Regions from separate parts of the Pseudoalteromonas sp. SG41-5 genome, predicted to be linked through region 1. Evidence: predicted binding sites of a transcription regulator. Region 1 holds the regulator's gene; the other holds the start of a gene.
What was found. Region 1 encodes MetJ, which represses methionine synthesis genes. Its sites were predicted from a motif close to TAGACGTCTAGACGTCTA; they were not measured.
Positions count from the first base shown of each region.

Region 1 (4,382 bases):
TAAACGAACATTCAAAGTACGTAAACCACGTAACGTTAAGTAGCTATCAAACGGGGCACCGGTAATGCCAATGTTATTAGCCCACCAAGCAAGCTCATCACCCAACTCTTGGGTAGCGGCGATGACCGCACCACCAACAACATCTGAGTGACCGTTAATATATTTAGTGGTCGAATGCACCACAATATCAACACCAAACTCAATTGGGTTTTGCAAAGCAGGTGATAAAAATGTGTTATCGGCACCAACCAACGCACCGCACTGCTTAGCAATCGTGGTGATCGCTTTAATATCGGTTAACCGTAAGATAGGATTACTCGGTGTTTCAATCCAAATTAGCTTTGGTTTTATCTCAAGAATTTTTTGATGATTTTCAGATTTAGTTAAATCTAAAACCACTAACTTTAATAAGCCACGCTTTTCAAGTGAGGTGAATAAGCGGTAACTACCGCCATAGCAATCATGTGGGATCACTAAGGTATCGTCACTGTTTAGCAGCTGAGTAGCTAAATGCACCGCAGCCATGCCCGTTGCAGTGATAATCCCCTTAGCGCCACCTTCAAGCTTAGCGAGCGTTTCAGCGAGTAAATCACGGTTTGGGTTGCCGCTACGGCCATAATCATATTGGCGCTTTTTATCAAAATCAGCAAATGAGTAGGTGGTCGATAAATGAATGGGAGGCACAACCGCGCCGTGATGTTTATCTGCATCAATACCATTGCGTACTGCAATGGTTGCTTTATTCTTTTGACTCATACCGTCACCTACAATTAAATGGATGTTTAGACGTCTAAAAGGTTAGAGGATCAAATTTAATAAGTCAAAGCATTTATGCGGTTTTAGCCGCAAGATTAGAAGTAAAAACATTTAAGCCTCTAGATGGCTAAAAAACAAGTATTTGACTATCTTTTTTAACACGATAGAATTTCGCCATCTTTGCGCTGCAAAAGGTCGCGCAAACAATTAACAACCTGAGGCAACGATACATCCTATGGCTAAATGGAATGGTGAATATATTCACCCATACGCAGAACACGGGAAAAAATCAGAACAAGTTAAAAAGATCACCGTTTCGATCCCGCTAAATGTATTAAAAGTTTTGACTGATGAGCGCACTCGTCGTCAAATTAATAATCTTCGCCATGCAACAAATAGCGAATTACTTTGTGAAGCATTTTTACACGCATTTACTGGCCAACCACTGCCAAACGATGAAGATTTACGTAAAGATAATCCAGAGAAAGTGCCTGAAGAAGTGAAAAAAATCATGCTTGAAATGGGTCTCGAAGTACCTGTACTCAACGAAGATTAAGTTATCATTTGTATATATTCCTGCTTCAGGAATTGGCTACAAAAAAACCTCAGTAACGTAAGTTGCTGAGGTTTTTATTATTGTGCCATTACCAATTGCAGCGAAGCAGCTACTCCATGTAGTTTTCCGGCATATCAATTTGTGCAACACCAGAATCAATTGCCGCTTGCGCTACTGCTTTGGCAATGCGCGGTAATAGACGCGGATCCATCGGTTTTGGAATAATATACTGCGCACCAAATTCAAGTGTCTCAACACCCGCCGCTTTTAATACTTCCGCTGGTACTGGTTCTTTAGCAATGCTACGAATAGCGTCAACCGCAGCAATTTTCATTTCATCATTAATTTTGCTTGCACGCACATCTAGCGCACCACGGAAAATAAATGGGAAACACAGCACGTTGTTAACTTGGTTTGGATAATCTGAACGACCCGTTGCCATGATTAAATCATCGCGAGCACCATGAGCAAGCACTGGTGAGATTTCTGGATCTGGGTTTGAACAGGCAAACACTACAGGTCGATCAGCCATTAACTTAAGATCGTCAGGAGAAAGTAAATTCGGGCCAGATACACCAACAAATACATCGGCATCAGCAATAACATCTTGCAGTGTGCGCTTATCTGTATTGTTAGCGAATAACTGTTTGTACTCGTTTAAATCATCACGACGAGTATGAATAACGCCTTTACGATCTAACATGTAAATATGTTCACGCAATGCACCACACTTGATCAGTAGCTCCATACACGCAACCGCTGCGGCACCGGCTCCTAAACAAACGATAATCGCATCTTCGATTTCTTTGCCTTGTACTTCAAGTGCGTTGATCATACCAGCAGCCGTTACAATCGCGGTACCGTGTTGATCGTCGTGGAACACTGGAATGCTACAACGCTCGATCAATGCTTTTTCTATTTCAAAACACTCTGGCGCTTTAATGTCTTCTAAGTTAATACCGCCAAACGTATCAGCGATGTTAGCAACTGTATTGATGAAATCTTCGGTGGTATTGTGTTTCACCTCAATATCTATCGAATCTAGACCCGCAAAGCGTTTAAATAATAACGCTTTACCTTCCATAACCGGTTTTGAAGCCAATGGACCTAAGTTACCTAAACCTAAAATAGCGGTGCCGTTAGTAATAACCGCAACCATATTGCCTTTACCGGTGTATTTGTAGGCATTAGCGGGATCAGCAGCTATTTCACGTACCGGTTCTGCAACACCGGGGCTGTATGCGAGTGCAAGATCTTGTACGGTTTCAGCTGGCTTTGTAAGCTCAACGCTAATTTTTCCTGGAACGGGGTGCGAATGGTAATGTAAAGCTTGTTCACGAAAGTCTGACATAACGCGATTTTATCCTGCAAGTAAGTTAAGTTGAAAGTGAGAGTAAGCAGTTCTTATATCTTATAGGGAACGATACCTATATTATAATTAAATTCAAGCAATATCAGGTCTATCCTGTTATATGCTATATCCGTTAATTTTATGCGTTTTGTCAGCATTTTTTGCAAAAAAGCTTCAATTTTCGGCTATAAAAACGCCACAAAGCATCAAAAAACCCATCTTAAAATGCTCATTATGCAACGCTTTAAAGCAAAAATAATGACCTATGACTAAAAACCATCAAAGTAAGACGTTAACAACATTTAACCGCAAAAGACCTAACTTTACCGACAAAAACGTTTAATTTATCGCTTTAACGAGAATGACAATATAGTCAACAAATCACTATTTGTCTGTTATTTACTCGCTATACTGGATATAAAAGTGGGAAATAGTCACAACATAATGAATGCGTAAAGCTGGAGCACTAGAGCAAGAAATAAAGACTAAAAGGCGGTGTTTTTAATAAATAGCAGGCATAAAAAAAAGCACCCTAAGGTGCTTTTTCCGACAAAACAACAAGAATTACTTGCTGCTAAGTGAACCGAAACGCTTGTTAAAGCGATCAACACGGCCACCTGTGTCTAAAACTTTTTGCTTACCAGTGTAAAACGGGTGACACGCAGAACATACGTCTAAGTGAATGTCTTTACACAGAGTAGAACGAGTTTCGAATTTATTTCCACATGAACATGATGCTGAAATTACTTCGTACTTAGGGTGAATACCTTCTTTCATAGAAACCTCTAGTTAAGGCCGCATCGCTCTCCAAACCCGGAGTCTGGCACCATACGTCGTTAAAACAAATTATTTAGGACGCGTATTCTAAGCAACAACCCCACTTGCTACAAGCTTTAAATGTCGTTTTTGCTAATAAAATGAACAAAAGTTTTAAAGAAGGTATTTGCAGGTAGGTTTTCAGCCATAATTTTAGTACATTAACTCCCTTATTCGTTCTTGTTTGGGTTGTTATGAGTTTTGTTGAAGTTGCTATAAAAGTACCGTTGCATCGCACCTTTGATTATCGCATTCCAGAGCAACTCGATGGTTTATCGGTGATGCCTAAAGTCGGTGCGCGGGTATGGGTGCCATTTGGTAATCAGCGCAAAGTTGCGGTCGTACTGGCGCTAAAAACCAACACCGATGTGCCGGTTAATAAACTTAAAGCAGTGCTTGAAGTGATTGATGATGAAGCTGTTTTATCAGAGCGACATATCGAATTATTGCGTTTTACTGCGCGCTATTATTGCTACCCACTAGGTGAAACAATTCATATCGCCCTGCCTGGCGCGCTGCGTCAAGGACTGTGCCCAGATAAAAGCAGTATTAGTATGGTGGCACTAACTGCAAAAGGCGCTAAATTACCGTCTTTAAAAGCAAAGAGCCAACTAAGCTTACTCAAACAACTGGCAGATTCGGGTAAATCATCACTTACAGAATTAAAAGCGCTGGGGTTTAGTAAAAAAACTATCGACAGCTTACTTAACAAAGAGCTGATCAGCCAAACGATTGAACACGACAACCAATGGCAACAACAACTCCCCACCGTAGGCACTAAGCCGACTCTAAATAAAGAGCAAGCAGTAGCCTGTACCACCATTAATCAAGCGGTCGGTTTCAATAGCTTTTTACTAGAAGGTGTTACTGGCAGTGGTAAAACCGAGGTTTACTTACAATGCC
Region 1 covers NZ_JACJFH010000004.1:76,700-81,081, reverse strand. The annotation lists gene metB (cystathionine gamma-synthase) at 1-756, opposite strand, end outside; gene metJ (met regulon transcriptional regulator MetJ) at 992-1,312, shown strand; gene H5232_RS02080 (malic enzyme-like NAD(P)-binding protein) at 1,422-2,663, opposite strand; gene rpmE (50S ribosomal protein L31) at 3,228-3,440, opposite strand; gene priA (primosomal protein N') at 3,674-4,382, shown strand, end outside.

Region 2 (4,382 bases), on a different contig from region 1:
CTGGTAGTACACTTTCTTTATAAGCAGCGTCTTGTGCATCAAATACATCGGTCGATGGCATAGAGACAACACGTACTTTTTTACCTTGCTTACGCAGTTGCGCGGCTGAATCTTGTGCTAATTGCACCTCAGAACCAGTTGCGATTAAGATAAGCTCAGGCTCGCCATCACAGCTCAGCACATAACCACCTTTTTTCACGTCGCTTAATTGCTGCGCAGAGCGAGTTTGTTGCTCAAGGCCTTGGCGAGTAAAGATAAGTGATGTTGGACCATCTTGGCGTTCAATCGCTTGTTGCCATGCAATCGCAGACTCAACTTGGTCACACGGGCGCCAGTTAACTAAGTTTGGCGTTAAACGCATGCTAGCAATTTGCTCTACTGGTTGGTGAGTTGGACCATCTTCACCTAAACCGATTGAATCGTGTGTGTATACAAAAATGCTTGGCACTTTCATAAGTGCAGCCATACGAACAGCATTACGTGCATATTCCATAAACATTAGGAAAGTTGCGCCGTAAGGAATAAAGCCTTTATGCAATGCAATACCATTCATAATCGCCGACATACCAAACTCACGTACACCGTAATAGATGTAGTTACCGCTGGCATCATCGCGTGTTAAGCCTTTAGAGCCTTTCCAAATAGTCAGGTTAGAACCGGCTAAATCAGCTGATCCGCCCATAAATTCAGGCAGTAATGGACCAAATGCATTCAGTGCGTCTTGCGATGCCTTACGTGATGCTGGGTTTGCTGGATTTGCGTCTAGTTGCTCAATATATGCTTGTGATTTTTCAGCCCAATCTGCTGGCAACTCACTACTAGTACGGCGTTTAAATTCAGCGGCTAGTTCTGGGTGTGCAGCGGCGTACGCGGCAAATTTTTCATCCCAGTTAGCTTCAAGTTGTTTACCCTTTTCTTTGCCATCCCATTGTGCATAAATATCAGCTGGGATTTCAAATGCTTCACCAGTCCAACCAAGGAACTCGCGTGCTGCTTTGATTTCGTCTTCACCTAGTGGTGCGCCGTGACAATCATGGCTACCTGATTTATTTGGTGAACCATAACCGATAACTGTTTTACAACAAATTAGTGTTGGCTTGTCGGTGATGCTGCGTGCTTCTTCGATGGCTGCGCGGATAGCGTCAGAGTCATGGCCATCAACGTCACTTACTACATGCCAACCGTAGGCTTTAAAGCGTGCAGGTGTATCATCGCTAAACCAACCTTCAACTTCACCATCAATTGAAATACCGTTGTCATCCCAAAACGCAACAAGCTTACCTAGGCCTAATGTGCCGGCAAGTGAACATGCTTCATGAGAAATACCTTCCATTAAGCAACCATCGCCTAAGAAAGTATATGTGTGGTGATCAACAATATCGTGACCTTCGCGGTTAAATTGCGCGGCTAATGCTTTTTCAGCAATCGCCATACCTACCGCGTTAGTGATCCCTTGACCAAGTGGGCCCGTAGTAGTCTCAATACCTGGCGCATACCCATATTCTGGGTGTCCTGGTGTTTTTGAATGCATTTGACGGAAGTTTTTAATTTCCTCAATTGGTAAATCATAACCACTTAAATGCAATAGAGAATAAATAAGCATTGAACCGTGGCCATTGGAAAGTATAAATCGATCTCTATCTACCCACTCTGGATTTGTTGGGTTGTGGTTTAGATAATCGCGCCATAGTACTTCTGCGATATCAGCCATGCCCATAGGGGCTCCAGGGTGGCCAGATTTGGCCTTTTGTACTGCGTCCATTGATAAGACGCGAATAGCATTTGCAAGTTCTTTGCGAGACGGCATGGATTCTCCTACCTTTACTGTATTTGCGCTGGTTATTGTGTGTATTCATTTGAAGATCCATTCTTACTTATTGTAGGGGCTGTATGCAATTAAAAACCTGATTAAATTGGGCATTATGAATTTTTTTTAAGAACAAAAAGTTATTAGTAATTTTATTTAGACGTCTAGGCGTAAAAACACTATGCAACTATCGTTGTTTTAGATAAAATACGCCCCTAAATTTTTTAGCGCTCTTACCGACGTTTGTGAAGCGCAATATTTGTGAGCAAAGACAATGGCAAAACATTTATTTACTTCTGAATCTGTTTCTGAAGGTCATCCGGATAAAATCGCGGACCAAATCTCTGACGCGGTACTAGATGCCATCTTAGAACAAGATTCTCATGCCCGTGTTGCGTGTGAAACTTACGTAAAGACTGGTATGGTTATGGTTGGTGGTGAAATCACTACTAGCGCATGGGTTGATATCGAAGAAATCACACGTAAAACTGTACGTGAAATTGGCTACACTCATTCTGATATGGGTTTTGATGCCGACTCGTGTGCAATTTTAAACACGATTGGTAAGCAGTCTCCTGACATCAACCAAGGTGTTGACCGTACTAGCCCAGAAGAACAAGGCGCTGGCGACCAAGGCCTAATGTTTGGTTACGCATGTAATGAAACTGAAGTATTAATGCCTGCACCAATCACTTACTCACACCGTTTAGTACAGCGTCAAGCGCAAGTACGTAAAAGCGGCGAGCTAAACTGGTTACGTCCTGATGCAAAATCACAAGTTACTTTTGCATATGAAAACGGCAAGCCAGTAGGTATTGACGCTGTGGTACTTTCTACTCAACACAGTGAAGACATTTCACAAAAAGATTTAGTAGAAGCTGTGATGGAAACAATTATCAAGCCGGTACTGCCTGCTGAGCTTATCACTAGTGCAACTAAGTTTTTCATTAACCCGACTGGCCGTTTTGTAATCGGTGGCCCAATGGGTGACTGTGGTCTTACTGGTCGTAAAATTATCGTTGATACCTATGGCGGCATGGCTCGTCACGGTGGCGGTGCATTCTCAGGTAAAGATCCATCAAAAGTTGACCGTTCAGCTGCGTACGCTGCACGTTACGTTGCTAAAAACATCGTTGCTGCGGGCCTTGCTGACAAATGTGAGCTACAAGTTTCTTACGCAATCGGTGTTGCAGAGCCAACGTCAATCAGTGTTGAAACATTTGGTACCAGCAAGCTTGAAGAATCACGTTTAATTGAATTGATTCGTGAACACTTTGACTTACGTCCATATGGCTTAATTAAAATGCTTGATCTTGAGCGCCCTATTTATCTACCAACTGCAGCTTACGGGCATTTTGGTCGTGATGAATTCCCTTGGGAACGCACAGATAAAGCAGACGCACTTCGCGCAGCAGCTGGTCTTTAATATTAGCCATTGTGTGAATACAAAAAAGCGCCAATTGGCGCTTTTTTTATGCCTGCTGATTATGTTGTTGTAAATGCGTAGGTTATTGTCGCGAGGTAAACTCGCTGCTGCCAGACGTAGGCGCGAGTTTACCCCGCAAAATTAAAACTAGGTTCTAGGAAGTGGCTAGGAGTTAGGGCGTGTTCGAAGCCAGTGGTATTTCCCCCCTTATTCACTACTCTTGGTGCAAACCTATTCTTTAATAATTTCACCACAGAGTTCATAGAGGAAAACCTGTAAGTAATTAACTTTACTTTTGTCTTCTCGGTGTAGCGCACAGCGCCTCCTACCCTCGGAGGTAAATAGGCTTGTCGCCATAAATGGCGACCTACAGGAGCGCGGTGGATATTACTTGTAGGCGAGTGGCTTGCCACCGCGAAGGATAAAGTGTTTATCGCGAGATAAACTCGCTGCTACCAGACGTAGGCGCGGGTTTACCCCGCGCAATTAAAGCTCGGTTCTAGAAAGTGACTTGGGTGTATTCGAAGCTTGTCGCTCAAAGCCTGTAACGTTTTGCCTAACTTCCTAACCTATCAATGTAATTATCTTTTCATACCCAGCCACAGCCCATACAATAAATAACACTATCAGTGCTAATGTCACAGCCGCTGAAGCAATATCTTTCGCTCGCCCTGATAACACATGATATTCAACACCGACTCGATCTGTTAATGCTTCAATTGCTGAATTTAGCAACTCAACAATCAACAATAACAAAAAGCTGATTATAAGTATCACCCAGTGCTGTAATGATTGCGCTAGCCAAAATGATAATGGCAATAATACAAGCCCTAGCGCAAGCTCATTACGAAAGGCCGACTCTTCCTTAAATGCGGCTTTAAAACCTTTAATTGAGCATTTAGTTGCTTTTAAAATACGCCCAATTCCTATGCCGTTGGGTTTGTTTACTAAGTTAATTTCTGGTTTAGTCATTTTATGATCTTTAGCGTGTAAGTGTTGCTTATCGGGTGATGGGTAAAACCATTACCTTAATCCATGCCTTGAGTTAATAACTGCCAAGCTGTCGCCATATACTGGGTATATGCTTGCTCTGTCTGTGCATCAATTTCAACAAATTGCGATGGTGTTGTCGGTAAAAGCTGAGTTTTA
Region 2 covers NZ_JACJFH010000095.1:6,064-10,445, reverse strand. The annotation lists gene tkt (transketolase) at 1-1,807, opposite strand, end outside; gene metK (methionine adenosyltransferase) at 2,082-3,233, shown strand; gene H5232_RS18965 (diacylglycerol kinase) at 3,798-4,205, opposite strand; gene H5232_RS18960 (LTA synthase family protein) at 4,262-4,382, opposite strand, start outside.
Region 2: the regulator MetJ is predicted to act here: its motif matches at 1,965-1,982, upstream of metK (methionine adenosyltransferase).